Linked DNA regions of Paludibaculum fermentans. The main gene of each other region encodes a partner of the protein of the gene in region 2 in a complex. Links are inferred from orthologs where the notes say so. Each region holds a gene or a part of one and is shown on either strand. Other genes may lie near its edges. The genes, in order: IRI77_RS23730, accD and accB.

The links.
Region 1: the proteins of accD (region 2) and IRI77_RS23730 are in contact, whole or in part, in a solved structure (PDB 8UXZ), measured with the Escherichia coli proteins. The link is inferred for Paludibaculum fermentans from one-to-one orthologs.
Region 3: the proteins of accD (region 2) and accB are in contact, whole or in part, in a solved structure (PDB 8UXZ), measured with the Escherichia coli proteins. The link is inferred for Paludibaculum fermentans from one-to-one orthologs.

The regions. Positions count from the first base shown.
Region 1 is NZ_CP063849.1:6,022,271-6,025,384, forward strand. What follows is about bases 62-3,022. They hold IRI77_RS23730 (acetyl-CoA carboxylase carboxyltransferase subunit alpha), read right to left. Parts: upstream 2,031-3,022; coding sequence 1,092-2,030; downstream 62-1,091. Other genes in these bases: IRI77_RS23720 (SprT-like family protein), read right to left, coding at 62-812; IRI77_RS23725 (hypothetical protein), read right to left, coding at 813-1,085; dnaE (DNA polymerase III subunit alpha), read right to left, coding at 2,044-3,022. In the rest of the region: IRI77_RS23715 (sugar phosphate isomerase/epimerase), read left to right, coding at 1-47; more of IRI77_RS23720, read right to left, coding at 30-61; more of dnaE, read right to left, coding at 3,023-3,114. UniProt on the Escherichia coli protein: Component of the acetyl coenzyme A carboxylase (ACC) complex. First, biotin carboxylase catalyzes the carboxylation of biotin on its carrier protein (BCCP) and then the CO(2) group is transferred by the carboxyltransferase to acetyl-CoA to form malonyl-CoA.
Region 2 is NZ_CP063849.1:7,622,197-7,625,298, forward strand. The notes cover bases 133-3,081. They hold accD (acetyl-CoA carboxylase, carboxyltransferase subunit beta), read right to left. Parts: upstream 2,063-3,081; coding sequence 1,202-2,062; downstream 133-1,201. Other genes in these bases: IRI77_RS30190 (N-acyl-D-amino-acid deacylase family protein), read right to left, coding at 133-1,191; IRI77_RS30200 (23S rRNA (pseudouridine(1915)-N(3))-methyltransferase RlmH), read left to right, coding at 2,144-2,563; IRI77_RS30205 (phosphomannomutase/phosphoglucomutase), read left to right, coding at 2,616-3,081. Also shown: more of IRI77_RS30190, read right to left, coding at 1-132; more of IRI77_RS30205, read left to right, coding at 3,082-3,102.
Region 3 is NZ_CP063849.1:269,231-272,369, forward strand. What follows is about bases 109-3,094. They hold accB (acetyl-CoA carboxylase biotin carboxyl carrier protein), read right to left. Parts: upstream 1,858-3,094; coding sequence 1,360-1,857; downstream 109-1,359. Other genes in these bases: accC (acetyl-CoA carboxylase biotin carboxylase subunit), read right to left, coding at 109-1,344; IRI77_RS01025 (M24 family metallopeptidase), read right to left, coding at 1,854-2,948; IRI77_RS01030 (S9 family peptidase), read left to right, coding at 3,039-3,094. Also shown: more of accC, read right to left, coding at 1-108; more of IRI77_RS01030, read left to right, coding at 3,095-3,139. UniProt on the Escherichia coli protein: This protein is a component of the acetyl coenzyme A carboxylase complex; first, biotin carboxylase catalyzes the carboxylation of the carrier protein and then the transcarboxylase transfers the carboxyl group to form malonyl-CoA.

The DNA.
Region 1 (3,114 bases), 1.6 Mb from region 2 along the record:
CAGAAGCGAAACGTCGTGTGGACGCCGGCTCAGGCCGGGTCCGCTAGGCGTAGAGACCCGATGGGCACGTAGAAGACGCGATAGCGCTTGCCGTCGGAAAACAGCTGTCCCGCCGCATCCTCCACCAGGACGGTGACGCGCTTGGTCACGCGATTCACGCGGCCTTTGTAGGTGCGGCCTTCGAAGGCGAAGCTGACCATGGAGCCCACACGGATGCCCGCTTCCGCAGCCTGCTCACGACGCGTGATGAGATTGTGCGTATGGGCCGTGTGGCGGAAGTGGCGGGCGGTGATGCCCTGGAATCGCGCGGCCGAGCAATCGCTCTCGCCCCAACAGAGCATCTCAATGAGGTGCACGAGTTCGTGTTCGAAGATGCGCTGCAAGCCCGCGAAGCGATTGGTGCATTCGATCCCGCAGACGGTGACGGAACGCGAGTCCTCTTCAAACGAGTCGAACAACATGTTCACCGCGACGGAGATCTCGTAGCTGACCGCGCCTGTGCGGCTGGTGAAACGAGTCGTCTTGCCGCCAGTCTTTGTCATGCGCGATGACAGCCGGAAGCTGAGACTTTGCCCTTCCAGGGCATTGCCGCACAGGCCCTCGAAGAAGAATCTGTCGTAGGCCTCAAAGAGCAGGTGCAGATCGCGCGGGTGTACAACAATGAAGTCCTCGCGATGCAGATGCCGGGACTGGGCCAGGACGTACTCCCGCACCTGCCGCAAGCGGTGCGCGACCAGATCGTCGGACCAGTGGAATAGCAGAACGTTCTCGGCGAGCAGACCGCGCGCCGGCGCTGGAGACGGAGACGCCATCTAGTCGAGCCAGCGCACGCTCACCGGCTCACCGTGCGTGCATTGTTGTGTTTCCGTCACGCCCGCGGCAATCAACGCGCAAGCTGTGTCCGTCGCGGTACGCAACGCCGCTTCCTTCGATTCTCCGGAGGCGACCTTGCACGAGTTGCGGCCCTGGTAGGTCATGCACACCTCGACACGGTTCTTGCGATTGCCCAGCATCAGGTAAGTCGTCACCCCAAGGAAGAGGAAGAAGGCGACCACGCCCATCAGGATAAATTTGCCCTTGTTCAAGCGTCGCTACTCCGTGAAGAAGCTGCCCATCTGCCGGAACTTCTGATACCGCTGTTCGATCAATTGGTCCGGACTCATCGGAGCCAGTTCGTCAATGGCCGCGACCAGCGTCTGGTGCAGATACTGCGCGGCTCGATCGTAGTCGTCCTGCGCGCCGCCAAGCGGCTCGGGGATAATGCCGTCGATCAGGCCCTGCCGCACCAGGTCGCTCGCCGTGATCTTCAAAGCAGCGGACGCCAGCGCACCCTTCGTGGAATCGCGATAGATGATGGCCGCGCAGCTTTCCGGAGAGATCACGCTGTAGACCGCGTTCTCCAGCATGAACACCTTGTTGCCCACACCCAGCGCCAGCGCGCCGCCGCTGCCGCCTTCGCCAATCACCACCACAATCAGCGGCGACTGCAGTCGGGTCATCTCCCGCAGATTATAGGCAATGGCCTCGGCCTGGCCGCGCTCTTCCGCGTCAATGCCCGGATAGGCCCCCGGAGTATCGAGGAAAGTAATGATCGGACGCCGGAACTTAGACGCCATCTCCATCGCGCGCATCGCCTTGCGGTAGCCTTCCGGCTTCGGCATGCCGAAATTGCGGATCAGCTTCTGCTTTGTGTCACGGCCCTTCTGCAGGCCGACCATCATTACCGGGTGGCCGCCGAGCATCGTGCCGAAGCCCGCGACAATGGCCGCATCTTCACCGTAGAATCGATCGCCGTGAATTTCCGTGAAGTCCGGCACGAGCCGGTTGATGTAGTCCAGCGAGTGCGGCCGTTTGGGATGGCGAGCAAGTTGGACACGCTGCCACGCCAGATTGACGCCTTGCTCACCGCGCAGCGCTTTCAGTTCGCCCTCGAGATCGGCGAGCTGTGCCTGCGCACCTGTGGAGGTGAGCTGGAGCTGCGAGATCTCGCGCTCGATATCGGCGATGCGTGCTTGCGAAGTATCGCTCATATAAAGATGCTTCCTACGAGGCTATCACTTCAAGCGCTTCCGGTCCGCAGATGCGCTCGATTTCGGCCTTGAACTCCTTATCCGGACGGATGCGCGCCGTGACATCAAGTGTCACTGCAAAGTCTCTCGGCTTCTCCAGCTTCAGCCGCACTGAGGTCTCGCCCGGCTTGGTCGTGAACAGCTTTTGCAACGCTTCGGCTTTCTCGTTGCCGGTTGCCGAAAGCCGCACACGGATGGAGACCAGCGAAGGGAAATTCACACGGGCCAACTCGAGCGGAATAATCTCCTGGATGTTCAGCTTGATCGTGCCGTCTTCCTCGGGCATCGCCTTGCCACGCACCAGCACCGCTTTGTCCTCTTCAATCTCTTTTTGAAGATGCTCGTAGCGGGTGGCGAAACACAACGCTTCCACCGAACCAGTCCAGTCCTCGAGCTGTGTGATGGCCCAAGGCTTCTGTTCCTTGTTGCGCCGCCTCTGCACGCTGCGCAGGATGCCGCAGACCGCGATTTCCATGCCTTTTTCGAGGCCCGCCAGATTCTCGGTGGTGTACGACGTGAGCTCCGTCACTTTCCACCGATACTCGTCCAGGGGGTGGCCGCTGACGTAGAAGCCGATGGTCTCTTTTTCGCCGCGCAGCTTCTCCGCCTGACTCCAGTCATTCAGCCTGGGCAGTGCGCGCGAAGAAGAGGGAGAGTCGTCTCCAATGAGCTCGCCGAACAAACCAGTCTGCCCGCTGAGCTTGTCCTTCTGGGCGCGCTGGCCGGATTCGATGCAGTCCTCGATGATCGCGAACAACTGCGAGCGGTAGCCTTTCAGACTGTCCATCGCTCCCGCTTTGATCAGGCTTTCCATCACGCGGCGATTCACCGCCGAGAGATCAACTCGTTCACAGAAGTCGTCCAGCGACTTGAAGACGCCGCCTTCGTTGCGAGCCTTCACAATGGCTTCCACCGCGCCCACGCCGACATTCTTCACTGCGCCCAAACCGAAGCGGATCTTGTCGCGGCCCACTGGCGTGAAGTTCAGGTCCGACTGGTTCACGTCGGGCTGCAGCACCTCAATGCCCAGAGAGCGGCATTCGTT
Region 2 (3,102 bases):
CAGGATGTCGTCGTCGCCCATGGAGTGGTAGATCATCTGGGCTCCGCCGGCGGCCACCATTTCGAGGATGGTGTCGATCTGGTTGGCGACGGTGGGCTCCTGGCCGCGCAGTCTGGTGACGTCGACTATGTTTTTGCCTTCGAACTCGGGGTTGGGGGTGTAACGGGCGACGATGGCGTAGCTGTAGTCGGCGTGGCCGAGGTCCTTGATCATGCGCTCCATCTGCTCGGCGATCTCCTTGCGGGAGCCGGGCGTGGTGAGGCGTTCCTTGATTTTGGCCTGGCCGTCGGCGAGGGCCCAGGAGGGCAGGGTGATGCCGAGGTTGGTGGACGAGTGGTCGTAGGGGTACTGGTCGACGACGACGTCGACGCCCTTGCGGCGGTAGTCCTCGACCAGCGCGAGGGACTTGTCGCTCATGCCCCAGAGGCGCGGGGTGTCGATCTTGAAGTGGGAGAGCTGGACGCGCATGCCGGCTTCCTGGCCGACGCGGGCGGCCTCGTTGATGGCGTCGAGGATTTTGGCTCCTTCGTCGCGCATGTGGGAGGCGTAGACGCCCTGGTAGGATGCGGCGGCGCGGGCGAGGTCGACGACTTCGTCGCTGTTGGAATAGGTGCCGGGGATGTAGATGAGCCCGGTGGAGAAGCCGACGGCGCCTTCCTGCATGGCCTCGTGGATGAGCGCCTTCATCTTGGCGATCTCGTCGGGGGTGGCGGGACGGTTCTCGGTGCCCATCACCTGGCGGCGGACGGTGTTGTGTCCGATGAGGGAGGCGAGGTTGAGGCCGAGGCCTTTGGCTTCGAGGGACTGGAACCACTCGGCCATATTGACGACGGAGCCGCCGCAGTTGCCGGTGACGATGGTGGTGACGCCGTCCAGCAGGTAGTTATCGCCGCGCGGGACCTTTTCGACGGCGCCCTCGACATGCGTATGGACATCGATGAAGCCGGGGCTGACCAGGCGGTTGCGGGCGTCAATGACACGGGCGGCGGTGGCGGCGGGCAGGGCTCCGATGGCGGCGATGCGGCCATCCTTGATCGCGATGTCGGCGCGGAACCAGGGATTACCGGCGCCATCGAGCAGGCGGCCGTTGCGGATGAGCGTGTCGTACTGAGTGGGCGCTGCCGCGGGCTGGGCGTGCGCCAGCGCTGCGCTGAGCAGGAGGAGCGCGGGCAGTCTCCAGGATGGGTTCATGGATCGATTCTCAGGCGGCCAGCGGACCGCAGAAGAAGTCGAGCGAACGGGCGATGAAGGCACGGAGTTCGCTGCGCTTCACGACTGCGTCAAGGAAGCCGTGCTGAAGTACGAATTCGGAGCGCTGGAAGCCCGCGGGCAGCTTCTGGCGAATGGTCTGTTCGATGACACGCGGACCGGCAAAGCCGATCTGGGCGCCGGGTTCGGCGATATTGAGGTCGCCCAGCATGGCGAAACTGGCGGTGACGCCGCCGGTGGTGGGATCCGTCAGCAGGCTGATGTACGGGACCCTGGCTTCGTCCAGTTTCATCAGGGCGGAACTGATCTTGGCCATCTGCATCAGACTGATTGCGCCTTCCTGCATGCGGGCGCCGCCGGAGGCCGAGACGATGATGCAGGGCGACTTGTCGGCGATGGAGCGTTCGATCATGCGGGTCATCTTCTCGCCGACGACCGCGCCCATCGAGCCGCCGATGAATTTGAGTTCCATCGCGCAGACGTGGACCTGGCGGCCCTGGATCTTGCCGGTGGCCGAGATGACGGCATCCTTCATGCCGAGGCTCTTCTGCATGCCGGCCAGGCGCTCTTTGTACGGCTTGGAGTCGACGAATTCCAGCGGGTCGGCCGACATCATGCCGGCGTCGTGTTCCTGCCACTGGGCGCCGTCCAGCAGATAGTTCAGGCGTGTACGGGCATCAATGCGGAAGTGATGACCGCATTTCGAGCAGCACTGCAGGGTCTCTTCGAGGTCTTTGCGCCAGATGATCTGACGGCAGCCGTCACACTTGATCCACAACCCTTCGGTGCGGATGTGACGCTCTTCCTCGCTTTTGACAGCGGTGACTTTCTTCTGGAGTTTGAACCAGTCCATGGGTGGGCGCAGTCCGCCTCAAACCACCGTAACAAGTCGGGGCGGGTGTACTCAACTGCCATTCTCGGCGATACTGTCCCCTTGAAGCTGTATTTGTATTTCATCGGCAAGCCGCGGGACGTGCACTCGAACGGCATGGCGCAGGAGTTCGTGAAGCGGGCATCGCGGTATATGGCCTGTGAAATGAGAGAGATCCAGCCAGGAAGGTTCGATCTCTTCGCGCGCCATACGACGGCCCGCAAGGTGTTTCTGGATCCGGCGGGCAAGCCGATGGACTCGCAGGCTTTTTCCGCGCTGGTGGGCAAAGCGGAGTTGGAGGCGCGGGACGTGGTATTTCTGATAGGCGGGCACGATGGGCTGCCGCCGGAGTGGAAACCGAAGGCGGACCTGCTGCTGTCACTGTCCCAGATGACGATGCCTCACGAACTCGCCCGGGCCGTTCTGGCCGAACAGATTTACAGGGCGCTGACGATGTTGCGGGGGCATCCGTATCCACGCTGAAGTTTCTCGAAGTTATCGTTTAAGTACAATAAAAAGACAAGAGTTCTCCTTCATGCTGAAACAGACCATTTTTCGTGAGTACGACATCCGCGGCATCGCCGATGTGGAGATGCTGAGTCCGGATGTGATCGGCCTGGGCCGGGCCCTGGGGACTTTTCTGCTCCGCAATGGGGCGACCAGGATCAACGTCGGCCGGGATGTCCGCCTGAGCGGCCAGAGGTTGAAGGACGCGTTGGTGGAGGGACTGCTGAGCACCGGGTGCCAGGTGACGGATCTGGGCCAGGTGCCGACGCCGGTTCTTTACTATTCAGTGCATTACCTTGGCTCGGAGGCCGGGGTGATGATCACGGGTTCGCATAACCCTTCTGAATACAACGGTTTCAAGACGATGCTGGGGAAGGGCACGATCTACGGCGCCCAGATCCAGGAGGTCTACCGGATTCTGAGGGACGAGGATTTTATCGTCGGGCAGGGCACGCTGAACATGGCAGACGTGATCACCCCCTATGTGGAGGAGATTCCGCGGCAGTTCCAGTTCT
Region 3 (3,139 bases), 7.4 Mb from region 2 along the record:
GCGCCGTTCCAGGAACCGCGTGATGAAGTGCGTGTCGATGGAAGCGCTTTGGAACTCGGGATCGGCCAGGATCTCCTGGTGGAGCGAGATCGAAGTGTGAATGCCCTCGATTACGAACATGTCGAGGGCCCGCTGCATGCGGGCGACCGATTCGGCCCGGTCGCGGCCGTGTGTGATGAGCTTGGCCACCAGCGAGTCGTAATACGGCGGGATGACCCCGTCGTTATAGGCGGCGGTATCCACGCGGACGCCGATGCCGCCCGGCAGGTTTAGCGCCTGGATGCGGCCAGGTGACGGCGTGAACGTGACCGGATGCTCGGCGTTGATCCGGCATTCGAGGGCATGGCCTCTAATCTCGATCGGGCCGCCCAGGATGTCGGAGAGCTTCTCGCCCTGGGCTACGCGGATCTGGGCCTTCACGAGGTCGATGCCCGTGACGAGCTCGGTCACCGGGTGCTCCACCTGGATTCGGGCGTTCACCTCGATGAAGTACAGACTGCCGGTCTCGTCCATCAAAAACTCGACTGTACCGGCGTTGGTGTAGCCGATGGCGGAAAGCGCCTTCTTCAGGGCCGCCGCCGTCTTTTTGCGAAGGGCAGGAGAGACCGCCGAGGAGGGCGCCTCCTCGATCAGCTTCTGGTGGCGGCGCTGGATGGAGCACTCGCGCTCGCCCAGCACTTCCACGTTGCCGTGTTCATCGGCGATGACCTGAAACTCGATGTGGCGCGGCTTCTCGATGAACTTCTCGCAATACATGTCGCCATTCGAGAAGGCGCCCTGTGCCTCATGCTGCGCCTGGGCCAGCAGGCCGGGCAGTTCCTCGGGCGTGCGGACGATGCGCATGCCGCGCCCGCCGCCTCCGGCCGAGGCCTTGAGAATGACGGGATAACCGATCTCGGCGGCAATGGCCAGAGCATGTTCGGGGCTTTCGATGACGCCTTCCGAGCCCGGCAGAATCGGGACGCCATGAGCCTTCATCTTCTCGCGGGCGATCTGCTTCAGGCCCATTGAGCGGGTGACGTCCGGTTCGGGGCCGATGAACTTCAGGCCCGATGCCTTGCAGACCTCGGCGAAGTCGGAGTTCTCGCTCAGGAATCCGTAACCGGGGTGGATGGCGTCAACGTTCGTGATTTCGGCTGCGCTGATGACGGACGGGATGTTCAGGTAGCTGAGCGCGCTCTTGGCTGGACCAATGCAGACGGCTTCGTCAGCAAAGCGGACGTGGAGCGAGTAGCGGTCGGCCTCGGAGTACACGGCCACCGTCTTGATGCCCATGTCCTTGCAGGCGCAGATCACGCGCAAGGCGATCTCTCCGCGGTTGGCGATCAGGACTTTCTGGATCATGAGGGGTGGTTCCCGTTAGTTGGGTTTCACCAGAAACAGAACTTCGCCGTACTCTACCGGTTGGCCATTCTCGACCAAACGCTTGACGATCGTGCCGGAAACTTCTGATTCAATCTCGTTCATCAACTTCATCGACTCGATGATGCAGAGCACCTTGCCGGGTTTGATGGAGTCGCCGACCTTGACGAAGTTATCGGCCCCGGGTGCGCCGGCGGCATAGAATGTGCCGACGATGGGCGATTTGATGGGTTCCAGGGTGGGGTCAGTGAGATCGGGCTCGCCAGGCGCGGCTTGGGCCAAGGGCGCGGCCACGGTCACCTGAGAGAGAGGAGTGGTGGAGTGCACGGGCGCCGGAGGTGCCTGCTGCGTCTGCTGCGGCACATGGATTTCCTGCGTGACGACACCCGCTGTGCGCTTGATCCAGACGCGGTTCTCGCCGCGCTGTACTTCCAGTTCCGCAACTCCCGTGGAGCAAACCGTATGGATCAGTTCACGAATCTCTTCAATGGTCATGATGCGAGTACCACAAATTCCTTTGTCGTCGGCGTGAGCACGTCAACGCCGGTCTCCGTCACCAGGACGGTATCTTCAATCCGTACGCCTCCGAAGTCCTGCACATAAACGCCGGGCTCGATGGTGATCACCATGCCAGGCTGAAGGACCGTCTCCACCTTGGCGCCGATCCTTGGATTCTCGTGAATTTCGAGACCCAGGCCGTGGCCGGTGGAGTGCGTAAAATATCGATCCAGCTTCCGCTTCTTCAACGCATCGCGGGCCGCCGCATCCACCTCGGCGCACGATGCGCCCGGCTTGACGGCGGCGATTGCCTGCAACTGCGCCTCCAGCACGGCCTCATACAAGCCGCGGATGCGGGCGCCCGGTTCGCCCAAGTGGACCACCCGAGTCATATCGCTCGCGTAGCCTTCCAGGCTTGCACCCATGTCTATCAATAGTACCTGATCGTTTTTGAGCTGTTCGGTGGTCGGCTGGGCGTGCGGCAAAGCGGAACGGGCTCCGCAGGCGACGATCGTCTCGAACGCCGGGCCTTCCGCGCCCAGGCGCCGCATGCGGTAGTCGAGTTCGGCGGCGACCTCCAACTCCGTCATGCCGGGCTTCACCTTTTTGAGGGTCTGCGCCAGGGCCTTCGAGTTGACCTGCACGGAGCGCCGGATGGTGTCGATTTCGGCCGCTGATTTGATGGCCCGCAGCGACTCCACCACGCCCTTGACGGGCCGTAGTTTCACGCCTTTGCCGATGATTTTTGCGACTTCCAGCCAGTCGGCGTGAGAGACCTTGTCGGACTCCAGCGCGATGCTGGTCAAGTTGCGCTTTTTGATCTCCGCGGCGACCTCGGGCCACAGCGGCCCACGCACGATGCGGACGGCGCAGTGGGCCTGCTGGCGCGCCTGGATGTCGTAGCGGGGGTCTGTGTAGAGGGTCGCTCCGCGGCCTGAAATCAATAAGATGGCGTTGCTGCCCGTAAAGCCGCTAAGGTAGCGGACATTCGGGAGATGAGTGATGACGGCGGCTGCCGCTTTCTGCTGATCCAGCAGGTGAAGCAGCTTGGCGCACCGGTCACGGCGGGAATCGGGAACACGAGTCAAACCTCTCAATTGTAACATTCACCTGCTGTTGTGTTTCACACCACAAAGGCGAGGTTGTGCCTGGCCGGGGGAAGCGCGCAGAATAGGCGAATGGCGCGTTTTGCCCTCCGCTTCTCCCGTCCTGCTGCTTTCGCTTTCCTGGTGATTGGTGCGCTTGCGCAAGCGGCCGATTTACCCAAGGTCCCTTCGAT